DNA from 2 places in the Streptomyces sp. NPDC021100 genome. Region 2 is predicted to be linked to the other one. Evidence: riboswitches for the same ligand, from Rfam matches in the RefSeq annotation. Region 2 holds a riboswitch; the other holds the start of a gene.

Region 1 (7,793 bases), on a different contig from region 2:
GTGGCCGAGACGCACGCGAAGGCGGCGGCCGTCCTGGCGGCACTCGGCGTCCGGCCGCCCGTCGGCCGCCCGGCCGCCGGTGCTCCCGTCCGGCTCGCCGACGATCCGCGGGTGCGGGCCGCGCTGGACGCGCGGCGGGCGGACCTGGCGCCGTTCTGGCTGCGGATGCGGGAGCCGTCCGGGGCGATGCCCGGTACGGCGTCCGGGCACGCGCTCGTCGTCGACGCCGAGGACACGTTCACGGCGATGCTCGCCCATCTGCTCCGGGCCTCGGGGCTCGCCGTCACCGTCCGGCGCTTCGACGAGCCGGGCCTGCGCGAGGCGGCCCTCGCCCACGAGGGCCCGGTCGTCCTGGGGCCCGGCCCCGGCGACCCGTCCGCTTCCGGCGACCCGCGCATGCGGCTGCTGCGCGGGCTCACCGCCGACCTCCTCGCCGGCCACCGGCACGGGCTTCTCGGCGTCTGCCTCGGGCATGAACTCATCGCCGCGGAGCTGGGGCTGGACATCGTCCGGAAGGCGGTGCCCTTCCAGGGTGCGCAGGAGCGGATCGACTTCTTCGGGGTGCCGGAGACGGTGGGGTTCTACAACACGTTCACGGCGCGGTGCGGCGCTGTTGTGGCGGGGGAGCTGGCGGCGCATGGGGTGGAGGTCGCGGTGGACGCTGTGACGCGTGAGGTGCACGCGTTGCGGGGGCCTGGGTTCGCCGGGGTGCAGTTCCATCCGGAGTCGGTGTTGACGTTGGATGGGGTGGGGGTGGTGGGGCGGTTGCTGGCCGCGGTGAGGGTGCCCCGGTCCCACCCCTTCGCCGATTCCCGGGGGCAAGCCCCCCGGACCCCCTGAAACCGCGCTCCGCGCGGTTGTCCTCAAACGCCGGACGGGCTATATAGCCCGTCCGGCGTTTGAGGACAGCGCCCGCAGGGCGCTTCGGGGGCGCGGGGGCTTGCCCCCGCAAGAAACGGTGAAATGGGGGTCCCCCCTCTGGGGGAGGGACCGGGGCGCCCCCCCGCGGGGCGTCAGCCCCGCAAGCCCTTCAGCCGCGCCACATCCGCCGCATGCCCCGCAACACCCCCAGGCGTCTCGATCGTCAGCGGCACCCCCGCCGTCTCCGGGTGGGAGAACAGATCCGCGAAGGGGGCGGCCCCGATATGCCCCGAGCCGATGTTCTCGTGCCGATCCTTGTGCGCCCCGGCCACATCCTTCGAGTCGTTCGCGTGGATCAGGCCGAGCCGCCCCGGCCCCACCACGGCGACCAGTTCGTCGAGAGCCGCCTTCATCCCGCCGGGAGCGGCGAGGTCATGGCCGGCCGCGAACAAGTGGCACGTGTCGAGGCAGACGCCGAGCTTCGGATGCCGGTCGAGGACGTCGAAGTAGGGGCCCAGGTCGGCGATCCAGGAGCAGAGGGACGCGCCCTGGCCGGCCGTCGGCTCCAGGAGGAGGCGGGGGTCGTCGTCGTGCGTCATCTCGTCGAGGAGCGGGAGCAGGCGTTCGCCCACCTGGGACAGGGCCTCGGCGCGCGGGCGGCCGCCGGTGGCGGAGCCGGTGTGGACGACGACGCCGCGGGCGCCGATCTGCCGGCCCCGGCGGAGGGAGTGGCGGAGGGAGTCCACGGAGCGTTCGGCGGTCGCCTCCGTGTGGGAGCCGAAGTTGATCAGGTAGGGCGCGTGGACGTACACCGGCAGCCCGGCCGCCGCGCAGCCCGCGCGGAACTCCTCGTCCTGTCGCGGGCTGCCGGGCGGGGTCGCCCAGCCGCGCGGGTTGGCGACGAAGACCTGTACGGCCTCGGCGCCGATCTCGCGGGCGTACGGCAGGCCGGTGCGGGCCAGGCCGCCGGCCACCGGGATGTGGCCGCCGACGGGGTTGCGGGGTATGCCCGCCGTCACAGCACCGGACATCCCGGACATCACAGGGCTCCCTTGAGGCGGATGGTGATCGTGTCGCCGCGGGCGGCCTTGTCGCCGGCCCGGACGGACTGGCTGTCCACGGAGTCCTTGGGGAAGAAGAACGGCCGGTCCACCCGGACCTGGAAGCCGGCGGAGGTCAGGATCCGCTTGGCGTCGGCCTCGCTGCGGCCGGTGACGTCCGGGACGGTGAGCATCTCCTTGCCCTTGGACAGGGTGACGGTCACGGTGTCGCCCTTGGCCACCTGCACGCCCCGGGCGGGGGACTGCTCGGCGACGTCGCCCTTCTCCCGGTCGGAGTACACCTGCGCGTCCGAGACCTTGATCCGCAGGCCCGCGTCGCTCAGCAGCGACTGGGCGTCGTCGGGCGACAGGCCGGACACGTCCGGCACCTCCACCGGCTCGCCCTTGCTGACGATCAGGGACACCGGGGAGTCGGGGCGCCGCTCGTCGCCGCCGCGGGGGTCGCTGGAGAGCACCTCGCCCTGCGGGGTCTCGTCGCTGAACTGCGTCCGGACGTCGCCGACCGTCAGGCCCGCCTGGGTGATCCGTTTCTTCGCGTCGTCCAGCCGCATGCCGACGACGTTGGGGACCTCGGCCCGCTCCGGGCCGCGGGAGACGACGACGGTCACCCGGCCGGTGTTCCGGATGCGCTCGCCGGGCTTGGGGTCGGTGGACATCACATGGCCGCGCTCGACGGTGTCGCTGAACTCGGGCTGGAGGCGGACCTTGAGCCCGGCCTTGCCCAGCTTCTTCTCCGCCTGCGCCTGGGTGAGGTCCAGTACGGCGGGGACGGAGGTGAACTGGCCCGCGTTGATGTACCAGACGCCCGTGCCGGCCAGCAGGGCCAGCAGCACGCCGGCCACGATCAGCACCGCGCGCCGCGGCCGGCGCCGCAGGGCGGCGAACCGCCGGGGGCGGGCCGGGGGAGCGGGCGGCGGCGGGGGCTCGGGCGGGCCGTCGAACCGCGCCGTCATGTCCATCGGGTCCGGCTCGGGGGTCTCCGCCGGGGGCAGCGGCTGCGCGGTGACCGGGCGCGGCAGGACGCTCGTCGCCTCCTCGTCGTCGCCCGCCACGGCCGGGCCCGCGGCCAGCGGCGGACGGGCGTCCAGCTGCTCGCGGGTCAGCGTGGCGCGGGCGGCCCGCACCAGGCCCAGCATGCCGACCGCGTCCGACGGGCGCAGCTCGGGATCGCGGGCTGTGGCCACCGTCACCAGGTCGTCCAGCTCCGGGGCCAGCCCCGGGACCTCCTGCGACGGGGGCGGCACGTCCCGGTGCAGGTGCTGGTAGAGGACCTGGGCCGGGCTGGCGCCGCTGTGCGGCTTGACGCCGGTGAGCATCTCGTAGAGGACGACGCCGCAGGCGTAGACGTCGGTGCGGGTGTCCGCCGTGCCGTGCTCGATCTGCTCGGGGGCCAGATAGGAGACGGTGCCCAGGATGGAGCCGGTGTTGGTGGCGCTGTTGGTACCCACGGTGCGCGCCAGGCCGAAGTCGGCGACCTTGACCCGGCCGTCGTCGCCGATCAGCACGTTCTCCGGCTTCATGTCCCGGTGCACCAGGCCCGCGCGGTGGGCGGCGCCCAGCGCGGCCAGCACCGGTTCCACGATGTCCAGCGCCGCCCTCGGCTGGAGCGCGCCCCGCTCGCGCAGCACGTCCCGCAGGGTGCAGCCGGCCACGTACTCCATCGCGAGGTAGACGTATCCGCCGTCCGTCCCCTGGTCGTAGACGCTCACCACGTTCGGGTGGTCCAGGCGGGCCGCGGACTTGGCCTCCCGGATGAAGCGTTCGACGAAGACCTTGTCCGCGGCGAGGGCCGGGTGCATCACCTTCACGGCGAGCACCCGGTCGAGCCGGGTGTCCAGCGCCCGGTACACCGTGGCCATGCCGCCTGCGGCTACCCGCGCCTGAATGCGGTAGCGGCCGTCGAGCAGCTGGTCGACGAGGGGGTCCGGCAGGGTCGTATCCACGGTTGACGAGTCTACGAGTGATCGGCGGTGAGCTGTGCGGTTGTGGGGCCGGACGGTGGTGTGTGCCCCGGTCCCGCCCCTTCGCCGGTTCCTGGGGCTGCGCCCCAGACCCCCTTATCGCGGCTTCGCCGCTCGTCCTCAAACGCCGGACGGGCTGAAATCAGCCCGTCCGGCGTTTGAGGACAGCGCGCGCAGCGCGCTTCGGGGGTGCGGGGGCGGAGCCCCCGCAAGAAACGGTGAAAGGGCGGGACCGGGGCACCACCCCTCAGCGCGCGCTGAAAGCCGGCCGCTCCGGATCCAGGACCGCCAGGCCCGCCGTCGGCGACGACGCCTCCGCGAAGTGCCGGCGCGGGATGCGGCCCGCCCGGTGTGCGAGGCGCCCCGCCTCGACCGCGTGCCGCATCGCCTCCGCCATCAGCACCGGCTCCTGGGCCCGCGTCACCGCCGACGCGAGCATCACGGCCGCGCACCCCAGCTCCATGGCGAGGGCCGCGTCCGAGGCCGTGCCGGCGCCCGCGTCCAGGATGACGGGGACCTTGGCCCGCTCGGTGATGAGCTGGAAGTTGTGCGGGTTGCGGATGCCGAGGCCGGAGCCGATGGGGGAGCCGAGGGGCATGATCGCGGCGCAGCCGACGTCTTCCAGGCGGCGGGCGAGGACCGGGTCGTCGTTGGTGTAGGGGAGGACGGTGAAGCCGTCGTCGACGAGGATCTCCGCCGCGTCGAGCAGTTCGATCGGGTCGGGGAGCAGGGTGCGCTCGTCGGCGATGACCTCCAGCTTCACCCAGTCGGTGCCCAGCGCCTCGCGGGCCAGCCGGGCGGTGAGGACGGCCTCGCCGGCGGTGAAGCAGCCGGCGGTGTTGGGCAGCACCCGGATGCCGTGCCGCTCCAGGACCGAGAGGACCGAGCCGCGGACCGCCGGGTCGAGGCGGCGCATCGCGACGGTGGTCAGTTCGGTGCCGGAGGCGAGCAGGGCCCGTTCCAGGACGTCGAGGCTGGGCGCCCCGCCCGTTCCCATGATCAGGCGGGAGGCGAACGGGGTGCCGGCGATGGTGAGCACGTCGTCCGCCACGTCAGCCTCCCTGCACCGCGGTGAGGACCTCGACGCGGTCGCCGTCGCGCAGGGGCGTGTCCGCCCAGCTGCCGCGCGGGACGACGGCCTCGTTGACGGCGGCGGCCACGCCGCCCGGGGAGCCGGGGCGGCCGGTGAGGCCGGTGACGAGGGCGGCGAGGGTGGTCCCGGGCGGGACGGCGCGCCGCTCGCCGTTGACGTGGATGGTGTGGACGTCGGTCATGCGGAGGGCTCCTGGGCGAGGGCGGAAGGGGCGGCGCCGGGTGCGGCGAACCGGCGGGGGGTGAACGGGCGGGCCTCCTCGGGCAGCCGCCCGGTGGTGAGCACCTCGGCCATGACGTCCCCGGTGAGCGGGGTCAGCAGGACGCCGTTGCGGTGGTGGCCGGTGGCCAGGTGCAGGCCCGGCAGGTCGGTCGGGCCGAGGAGGGGCGCGTTGTCGGGGGAACCGGGGCGCAGCCCGGCGGAGGTCTCGGCGAGCGGCAGTTCGGTGAGGCCGGGCACCAGCTCGTGCGCGTCGCGCAGCAGTTCGTAGACGCCGCCGGCGGTGACGGTGGTGTCCCAGCCGAGCTCCTCGGTGGTCGCGCCGATCACCAGCTCGCCGTTCTCCCGGGGCACCAGGTAGACGGGATTGCCGCGGACGACCGCCCGGACGGTGCGGGAGAGGAACGGCCGGTACGCCTCGGGGACGCGCAGCCGCAGGGTCTGGCCCTTCACCGGGCGGACCGGTGGCAGGACGGCGTCGGGCAGCCCGGCCATCCGTCCGCTGTGGCTGCCGGCCGCCAGGACGGTCTGGCCGGCGGCGATCCGCTGTCCGTCGGCGAGTTCGGCGCCCGCGGCCCGGTCGCCGTCGAGCAGCACCCGGGTGACGGCCGCGCGGTGCAGGGTCACCCCGGCGCGTTCGCAGGCGGTCAGCAGGGCGGCGGCCAGCCGCCGGGGGTCGGTCTGGTGGTCGCCGTCCACCCGCAGGCCGCCCTGGACGCCCGGGGCGAGCATCGGCTCCAGACGGCGGCACTCGCGGCCGGTCAGCCACTCCGCCTCCAGCCCGCAGCGCCGCTGGAACGCGCCGAGTTCGCGCAGGTGGGCGCGGTCGTCGGCGTCGAGGGCCACGGCGAGGGTGCCGCAGGCGCGGTAGCCGGTGTCCCGGCCGCTCGCCTCCTCCAGCTCGGCCGTGAACGCGGGGTAGCGGCGGGCCGAGGCCAGGTTGAGGGCGAGCAGCGCCTGCTCGCCGTAGTGCAGTTCGGTGACGGCGGCCAGCATCCCGGCGGCCACCAGGGCGGCCCCGCCGCCGGGCGCCGGGTCGGCGACGGCGGTCCGCAGGCCCCGCTGGGCGGCCCGCCAGGCGGTCACCAGGCCGATGATCCCGCCGCCGGCCACCAGGACGTCGTACGGTCCGGTGCGCAGAGACGCGTGCATGGGCGTCCAGCCCCTCCCTTCGCCGGCATGACCCGGATCAGGTTCGTACGGTCGGAGGCCGTCCAGCCTCCCTCTCAGCCCGGTCCGTCCGGGCTCCCGCGAGTGCTTGTGCACCGGCCACCCTAGTACGGGCCGCGAACGCGGCGGAAGGCGGCGGGCACCGCCCTGGGGGCGCGCGGCGCGGGGGTGTTGTGTCGGAGGTCTCGCCGCACGGTGCTCCGGCGGACCTCGTCCGCCCGCCTACAGTGATCGGGTGAGTGAGCAGACGAACACCCGCAGTGGTACGGCCCCCGACGAGCCGGCGGGAGGCACGGCGCGGCGGCGCGTCGTCGTCGCCGGCGCCGGCATGGCCGGCGTGCAGACCGCCGTCGCCCTCCGCGAACAGGGCTGGGAGGGCACGATCACCCTGCTGGGCGCCGAACCCCACCCGCCCTACGACCGGCCTCCGCTGTCCAAGTCGGTGCTGCTCGGCAAGGCGGACGGGTCCGCGTTCGAGGTCGACTTCGCCTCCCTGGACATCGAGCTCGCACTCGGCCTGGAGGTCACCGGGCTGCGCGCCGCCGACCACGAGGTGGACACGCCGCGCGGGCCCGTCCCGTACGACGTCCTGGTGGTGGCCACCGGCGCCGAGCCGGTCCGGCTGCCCGGCGCCGAGGACCTGCACGGCGTCCACCTGCTGCGCACCCTGGACGACGCGGAGCGGCTGCGGCCACTGCTGGAGCGGAAGGGCGACGTGGTCGCCGTCGGCGCCGGCTGGATCGGCGCCGAGTTCGCCACCGCCGCCCGCGAGGCCGGCTGCCGGGTGACCGTCGTCGAGGCCGCCGACCGCCCGCTCGCCGGCGCGCTGCCCGCCGAGGTCGCCGCGCACATGGCCGGCTGGTACGAGCAGAGCGGCGCCCGGCTGCTCACCGGCGCCCGGGTGGCCGCCCTGGAGCCGGGCGCCGTGCTGCTGGCCGACGGCACCCGGCTGACCGCCGACGCCGTCGTCGTCGGCATCGGCGCGCGGCCCGCCACCGGCTGGCTCGCCGGCTCGGGCGTCGAGCTCGCGGCGGACCGGTCCGTCGTCACCGACGACCGGCTGCGGACGTCCGTCCCGGACGTGTACGCGGTCGGGGACTGCGCCTCCTTCCCCTCCGCGCGGTACGGCGAACGGCTCCTCGTCCACCACTGGGACAACGCCCTGCAGGGGCCGAAGACCGTCGCCGCGAACATCGTGCACGGGCCGGCCGAGGGGCCGGTCTACGACCCGGTGCCGTACTTCTGGTCCGAGCAGTTCGGGCGGTTCGTGCAGTACGCGGGGCATCACGCGGCCGCTGACGAGCTGGTGTGGCGGGGGGATCCGGCGGGGGCGGCGTGGACCGTGTGCTGGCTGCGGGGCGGGGTGCTGGTGGCGGTGCTGGCGGTGGGGCGGCCGCGGGATCTGGCGCAGGGGCGGAAGCTGATCGA
Region 2 (7,793 bases):
ACATGCAGGGAGATCCACTCCGGCAGGTCGGCCGGCCGCAGATCGGGCAGCCGGGCCGGGCGGTCGGCGAAGACCCACGCCTCCAGCGTGCCGTCGTCGTCCAACTGCGCGGCGACGGCCGCCATCCGCTCCACCACACCGGCGACCACACCGTCGTCGTACAGCTCGCTCATCGAACCGGACGCGTCGAGCACCAGGATCACGCGCGCCCGAAGTCCGTCGGCGCCCCGCTTCCTGAGGCTGACGGACACCTGTTCTTTGCGCAGCTCCAGCCGTTCGCGCAGTTCGAGGGGGAGAGACTCCTCGACGGGAGCCACCGGCGCCGCTTCCCCCGCCACCACCACGCCGAAGTCGGTGGCGAGTCCGGCCAGCCCGGTGTCGTACCCCTGGCCGACCGCACGGAACTTCCAGCGGCCGTCCCGCACATACAACTCCCCGCACACGAGCGCGGTTTCCGGCCCGACGGACATCTCGTACCGGGCCAGCACCGCACCCGTCACGGCGTCCAGCAGCTCCAGCGTCAGCCCGCTCACCTCGCCGAACGTCCCCCCGTCCGCCGCGGCGCAGAGGACGACCCGTTCGACGTCGGCCTCCAGACCGCTCCGGTCGACCAGGACGGTATCGGTGACCAGCCCCTCCGCCTCCGTCCGCTTTCCGCGGTGCGCGACGGCGCCCGAGGCGTGCCGCGGCTGGTTGTAGAAGACGAAGTCGCCGTCGCCGCGCACCGTTCCGCCGGCGGTGAGGAGCAGGGCGGTGGCATCGACGTCCGGCGCTCCCGGCACGGCTTTCCAGCTGAGCACGGCGTGCACAGCGGTCACGGGCACCACGCGGTTGGCGCCCTTGCCCAGGGATATGTCATTCATCCGGCCAGTCTCACGGCGAACAACGGAACCGGACAATCCGCCGGCCCGGGGCAGCCCCACGAGCGGAGCTCCCCCGGTCCCGTCACCGGCCGGCGCACCCGCCGTCAGTCGGCGAGCGGAAGGTACACCCTGTTCCCGGACGCGGCGAACTCCTCCGACTTGGCCCGCATCCCCGCCTCGATGTCCGTAGCGCCCAGGTCACCGCCGTGCTCGCGGCGGATGTCCTGAGAGATCTTCATCGAGCAGAACTTGGGCCCGCACATGGAGCAGAAGTGCGCGGTCTTCGCCGGTTCGGCGGGCAGCGTCTCGTCGTGGAAGGCGCGGGCGGTGTCCGGGTCGAGGGCCAGGTTGAACTGGTCCTCCCAGCGGAACTCGAACCGCGCGTCGGAGAGCGCGTCGTCCCATTCCTGGGCGCCGGGGTGGCCCTTGGCCAGGTCGGCGGCGTGTGCGGCGATCTTGTACGTGATGACGCCGGTCTTGACGTCGTCGCGGTCCGGCAGCCCCAGGTGCTCCTTGGGGGTGACGTAGCAGAGCATCGCCGTGCCCCACCAGGCGATCATCGCGGCGCCGATGCCCGACGTGATGTGGTCGTACGCGGGCGCGACGTCCGTCGTCAGGGGGCCGAGGGTGTAGAACGGCGCCTCCTCGCAGATCTCCTGCTGGAGGTCGATGTTCTCCTTGATCTTGTGCATCGGGACATGGCCCGGGCCCTCGATCATCGTCTGGACGTTGTGCCGCTTCGCGATCGCATTGAGCTCGCCCAGCGTGCGCAGTTCGGCGAATTGCGCCTCGTCGTTCGCGTCCGCGATCGAACCCGGGCGGAGCCCGTCACCGAGGGAGTACGTGACGTCGTAGGCCGCGAGGATCTCGCAGAGCTCCTCGAAGTTCTCGTAGAGGAACGATTCCTTGTGGTGCGCCAGGCACCAGGCGGCCATGATCGAACCGCCCCGGGAGACGATGCCGGTCTTCCGGCGCGCGGTCAGCGGGACGTAGCGCAGGAGTACGCCGGCGTGGACGGTCATGTAGTCCACGCCCTGCTCGGCCTGCTCGATGACCGTGTCCTTGTAGATCTCCCAGCTGAGCTCCTCGGCCTTGCCGTCCACCTTCTCCAGCGCCTGGTAGAGCGGCACGGTGCCGATGGGGACGGGGGAGTTGCGCAGCACCCACTCGCGGGTGGTGTGGATGTTGCGGCCGGTGGAGAGGTCCATCACCGTGTCGGCGCCCCAGCGGGTGGCCCAGGTCATCTTCTCGACCTCCTCCTCGATGGAGGAGGTGACGGCCGAGTTGCCGATGTTGGCGTTCACCTTGACCAGGAACTTCTTGCCGATGATCATCGGCTCGATCTCCGGGTGGTTCACATTGGCCGGGAGGACGGCCCGGCCGGCCGCGATCTCCTCGCGGACGGTCTCCGGGGAGACGTTCTCCCGGAGGGCGACGTACTCCATCTCCTCGGTGATCTCACCGCGGCGCGCGTAGGCGAGCTGCGTCACGGCGGTGCCGGACCGGCCCCTGCGGGGCTGGCGGGGGCGGCCGGGGAAGACCGCGTCGAGGTTCTTCAGGCCGCCGCGCGGCGACGTGTGCTTGATGCCGTCGTCCTCCGGGCGCATCGGGCGGCCCGCGTACTCCTCGGTGTCACCGCGGCCGATGATCCAGTTCTCGCGCAGCGGCGGCAGGCCCCGGCGGACGTCCGTGGTGACGTCCGGGTCCGTGTAGGGGCCCGAGGTGTCGTACAGCTGTACGTCCTGTCCGTTGGTCAGGTGCACCCGGCGCACCGGGACCCGGAGGTCGGGGCGGGAGCCGGTGACGTAGTCCTTGTGCCAGCCGATCCGTCCGATCTGTCCGGTGCGTTCCGTGGCCTCGGCCGTCGGTCGCGTGGTGGACGGGTCGGCAGACGTGCGTGCGTCCTGCGAGGTCATATGACCGTAACTCCCTACGCCGGCATTACCCGGTAACAGGTTCAGCGGTCGACGCAGCGGCTTCCGTACCGTTCGTACGGAGGTCAGCGCCCTCTCAGCCCGGTGCTCCGAGCTCCCGCGATTGCAAAGGTGACACAACGCTAGCGCCTTCCGGCGCCGGAGTGCCAGAGGGGCTTGCGATGATCGGGCGATGACCGCCAGCGACGCCGTTCCCCCGCCCCGGCCGCCCTCGTCCCCGCATGGATCCGGCCATGGTCGCGGGCGGGGGCGGGGGCGGGGACGGGCGCGGAGGCGGCGGAAGGGGTTCGGGTTCGGGGTGGACGCGGGGCACGGTCATGGCCAGCACGGTCACGGGCATGGCCATCATGGCCACAGTCACAGCCACGGCCCCGCCGCTCCCGTCTCCCACCGGCTGCGCAAGGTGATCGCGGCGGTGCTGATCCCGTTCACGGCGGCGGTGCTGGTGGGGCTGGTGGTGCTGTGGCCGGGGGGCGCGCCGCCGCACTCGCACAGCGGGCTCGGGCTGGACCGGCATACGGAGTCGGGGCGGGTGGTGAAACAGGAGGAGGTGGCGTGCGCCGGGGGCGCGGGAGCCGCCGGGGCGCCGGGGGGCGGTCAGGCTCCGCCGCCGCAGGGAGCAGGGGCGCCGGGTGGTCCGGCCCCGGCCGAAGGCCCTTGCCGGTCGGCCGTCATCGAAGTCTCCTCGGGGCCCGACAAGGGCCGTACGTTCACCGAGATCGTGCACCCCGGGGCGTCCCGGCAGTACACGGTGGGGCAGCGGGTCATCCTCGCCTACGCCCCCAAGGCCCCCGAGAACCTGCGCTACTCGGTCATGGACGTGGACCGCGACCTCCCGGTCGGCCTGCTGGCCGGGCTGTTCGCCGTGGCGGTGGTGGCCATCGGACGGCTGCGCGGCGTCTTCGCACTGGTGGCCCTCGTCATCAGCTTCGGCGTGCTGACGCTGTTCATCCTCCCCGCGGTGCTCCAGGGTTCGGACCCACTGCTGGTCGCGGTGGTCGGCGGCAGCGCGATCATGCTGATCGCGCTGTACCTGTGCCACGGCCTCAACGCCCGCACGTCGGTGGCGGTCCTGGGGACGCTCACCTCGCTGCTGGTCATCGGGCTGCTGGGGTCGTGGTTCATCGACTGGGCGCGGCTGACGGGGAACACCGACGACCAGACCGCACTCGTCCACGGGCTCTTCCCGGGCATCGAGACCCAGGGCCTGCTGCTGGCGGGGATCATCATCGGCTCGCTGGGCGTCCTCGACGACGTGACGGTCACGCAGACCTCGGCGGTGTGGGAGCTGAAGGAGGCGGATCCCTCGGCGAGTTGGCGCAAATTGTACGGTGCGGCGATGCGCATCGGGCGGGACCATATCGCCTCTGTCGTCAACACGCTCGTGATGGCGTACGCCGGTGCGTCACTGCCGTTGCTCCTGTTGTTCTCGATCGCCGACAGCGGCGTGGGAACGGTGGCCACGAGCGAGATCGTCGCGGAGGAGATCGTACGGACGCTGGTCGGCAGCATCGGGCTCGTGCTCTCGGTGCCGGTGACGACACTGCTGGCGGCGCTCGTTGTCAGTGCCGACCGGCACACTGAGGGTGAGGGAGCGGACACCGGGCCCGGGGGCGGCACCGGTGCGCGGTCCGGTGGCGGCCGGCGCCGCCGGGCGAAGCGCTAGCGCGGCGGGGCCCGGGCGGTACGGGCGCCGGCGGGCGCCCGCTCGCAGGTGTTTGTCGGTGGGGTGGCCGGACGGGGGGTGCCGTGATCGGGGAGACGGGCCGGGTGACGGGGGCGATCGGCCCCGGGCTGGTCGGCGAGGTGATGCTCCGTGTGCGCGGGGGCGCCGAGGCGTTCCTGGCGTACGCGGTGGAACCGGGCGAGCGCATCACGCGGGGGACGCTCGTGGTGGTCGTGGAGTACCAGCCGCCCCGCACGGTCTATGTGACATCCGCCTACGGGTGACCCGCCCGACGGTGACCAGCGCCCGACGGGTCACGACGCGCCCACCGGGCCGCAACGCAAAAGGGGGAAACGGGACATGTTCATCGGGATCGTGGCGGGGGCCGTCGTGGTGGCCGTCGCCCTCGCGGTAGGGCTGTTCAAGTTGATGTGGCGCGTCGCGGAGCCCAACGAGGCGCTGGTCATCTCCGGCTCGAAGCACCGCACGGAGGGCCTCGGGGAGGGGATGGGCTTCCGGATCGTCACCGGGCGGGGCACGCTGGTGCTGCCCGGGGTGCAGGTGGTGCGCAAGCTGTCCCTGGACCTCAACGAGGCGCAGTTGAACGTGGATTGCGTGACGAACCAGGGCATACCGCTCAAGGTCCATGGCGTGGTCATCTTCAAGGTCGGCGACGACTTCGTCTCGATCGCCAACGCCGCCCGCCGCTTCCTGGACCAGCAGAAGTTCATGTCCGAGCGGGTGCACAACGTGTTCGCCGGACACCTGCGGTCGATCGTCGGCGGGCTGACCGTGGAGGACATGATCCGCGACCGGGAGCGGCTGACGGGCGAGACCCGGGCGGCCTCCGGCACCGAGATGGAGAAGCTCGGCCTGATCATCGACTCCCTGCAGATCCACGAGATCCAGGACCCGACCGGCTACATCAAGAACCTCTCCGCGCCGCACGCCGCGGCCGTGCACCGGGACGCCCGGATCGCCCAGGCCGAGGCGGACCGGCTGGCCACCGAGGCCGAGCAGGCAGCGGCCGCGCGGATGGCCGAGGCCACCCGGGACAGCGAGATACTCCAGGCCGGCTACCAGGCCGAGCGGGACGGCGCCGCGGCCAAGGCGCGGCAGGCCGGTCCGCTGGCCGAGGCGGCGGCACAGCAGGAGGTCGTGGTCCAGGAGACGCGGGTGGCGGAGCTGGCGGCGCGGCGCCGGGAGCAGCAGCTCCAGGCGGACGTCCGGAAGCCGGCCGACGCCGCCGCGTACAAGACGCGCACCCTGGCGGAGGCCGAGCGGGACGCCCGGATCTCGGCGGCGCAGGCGCTGGCCCGGGAGACGGAGCTGGCCGCCGCGGCCGACGCGACGCGCGTGAAGACGGAGGCCGCGGCCGAGGCGGAGGCCACCAAGGCGCGCGGCCTGGCCGAGGCGGCCTCGACGCGGGCCACCGGTGAGGCGGAGGCCGCGTCCGGGCAGGCGCAGGGCGTGGCCGAGGCCGAGGCGGCCAAGGCCCAGGGCCTGGCGGGGGCCGAGGCGGCCAAGGCGCAGGGGCTCGCCGAGGCGGAGGCCACCCGGGCGCGCGGGCTGGCGGAGGCCGAGGCGGCCAGGGCCCGGGGCCTCGCGGACGCGGAGGCGGCCCGGGCCAAGGGGCTGGCGGAGGCGGAGGCGATCAAGGCGAGGGCGGCGGCGCTGGCGGAGAACCAGGACGCGGTGGTCGCCCAGCAACTGGCCGAGAAGTGGCCCGAGATCGTCGGGGCCGGCGCCCAGGCGTTCGGAAGCGTGGATCACATGGTGGTGCTGAACGGCGCGGACGGCCTGTCGGAGGCGTTCGCCAAGGCGCTGACCCTGGGCGGTACGGGCCTGGGCCTGGCGCGGCAGCTCCTGTCGTCCATGAGCGGCGGTCTCGACGGCGGCCCTGGCGCCGGCGGCATCGACGGCACCCGCGGGGCCAGTGGAACCAGCGGACCCGGCGGAAGGGGCGGCCGGGCACCGGGGGCCGCAGGGGGCGCCGACGACGGCGGGGCCGGGCTCCCCGACCGGGGTACGGCCGCCGCGCCGGGCGGTCCCGTCCCGCGCACCGAGCGGGTGCCGGTCGAGCGGCCCGCCGGGGGCCCGGCCGGGGGCGGTGGCGGCGCACCGGCACGTTAACCGGCGTTCTGCCCCTCGGTGTTGCCGGCGAGGATGCTCTCGAGCGCCGCGGCCAGGTCGTAGTCGAAATCGGCGACCGAGCGCTCCTCGCCCAGCGGGGCGACGCGGTCCGTCCGGTCCAGGAAGGCCACGAGGGGCGCCGCCCCGGCCCGGAACAGCGCGCCTTCGCCGCCCACTTGCAGACGGATGAACACGTCCGAGAGGTGCTGCGCGGAGGCGGGGGCGATGTGCACATCGCCTTCGCCGGAGGGCTGGCTCAACCCGTCGAGCAGCAACTCCCTTGCGAAAGCCCAGGTCACCGGGGCGTCGCCGGGCAGGTGAAAGGTGAACTTCACCGCGTAGGGATCGCTGCTGTCATAGGCCAGCTCCACCGGGATACGGAAGGACAGCTCCTCGGAGACGAGGAACGTCATGATCACTTCTGCCTGAACTGTGTCGCGCATCGCCCAATGCCCCGTCTTTGTCGGTTTGGCCGGGATTGGATCCTCATGGCCCTACTCATGACGCCATAGTCTGACAACAACGCCCTGCGGATCACAAGGAGTGATTTTTCAGTTACCGATAGAGATTGAGAGGGAGCTTACGGCTCTTCGACTCTGGAGAGTAGCGACTCGACTACGGCATGGAGTCGTTCCGCCGGATTCCGGGCGGACATAAGCAGAGAACTGGCCAAAGTGCGGAGGCGCCCACCGCCGAGGCGGGACGGTGGACGGGCACCTGACGGGCACCTGATGAGCAGCGGCCAGGCGGCTGACGGGCGGCGTACCGGCGGCGGGCGCGGCCGACGGCGCGACGGCGGAAGACGGGGGAACGACGCTGGGGCGACGGGGAAACGGGCGGGCCGGGCCCGCCCTACTCCTGTCCCGCGCAAACCGGTTGGAATCGTGCCGGGACATGCCGGAGGGGCGGAAATCCCGCCCCTCCTCGCACACTCGGTGCCGGGGTGAACCGGCCGTACCGGCTGACGGCCGAAGTTACTCCCCGCGTTCCGATTCGTTGAGTTGACGAATTCGCCGGCGCGACGGGCCTACCAGTCGCCGCCCTTCGACGACGAGGACCCTGTGAACTTCTTGACGACGAAGACCAGGCCACCGATCAGCGCGACCAGCAGCAGCGCCTTGAACAGGACGTCGATGACGATCCCCAGCACGCTGATGATCAGGCTGCCGAACACCACGCACACGAGCACCGGCAGGG

The links. Region 2 has a riboswitch for thiamine pyrophosphate ahead of thiC (phosphomethylpyrimidine synthase ThiC). Riboswitches for the same ligand answer to the same signal wherever they lie in the genome.
Region 1: it holds a riboswitch for thiamine pyrophosphate, as region 2 does, so the genes downstream of both, thiO (glycine oxidase ThiO) here and thiC (phosphomethylpyrimidine synthase ThiC) in region 2, are expected to answer to the same signal.

Annotation. Positions count from the first base shown of each region.
Region 1 covers NZ_JBIRQH010000015.1:67,566-75,358, reverse strand. The annotation lists gene ACH4PU_RS24780 (anthranilate synthase family protein) at 1-840, shown strand, start outside; gene ACH4PU_RS24775 (deoxyribonuclease IV) at 1,014-1,892, opposite strand; gene pknB (Stk1 family PASTA domain-containing Ser/Thr kinase) at 1,901-3,865, opposite strand; gene ACH4PU_RS24765 (thiazole synthase) at 4,131-4,934, opposite strand; gene thiS (sulfur carrier protein ThiS) at 4,936-5,157, opposite strand; gene thiO (glycine oxidase ThiO) at 5,154-6,347, opposite strand; TPP riboswitch at 6,345-6,457, opposite strand; gene ACH4PU_RS24750 (NAD(P)/FAD-dependent oxidoreductase) at 6,601-7,793, shown strand, end outside.
Region 2 covers NZ_JBIRQH010000003.1:360,067-367,859, reverse strand. The annotation lists gene ACH4PU_RS08345 (VWA domain-containing protein) at 1-863, opposite strand, end outside; gene thiC (phosphomethylpyrimidine synthase ThiC) at 968-2,779, opposite strand; TPP riboswitch at 2,774-2,908, opposite strand; gene ACH4PU_RS08335 (YibE/F family protein) at 2,970-4,463, shown strand; gene ACH4PU_RS08330 (hypothetical protein) at 4,547-4,747, shown strand; gene ACH4PU_RS08325 (SPFH domain-containing protein) at 4,824-6,596, shown strand; gene ACH4PU_RS08320 (SsgA family sporulation/cell division regulator) at 6,593-7,039, opposite strand; gene ACH4PU_RS08315 (DUF5326 family protein) at 7,624-7,793, opposite strand, start outside.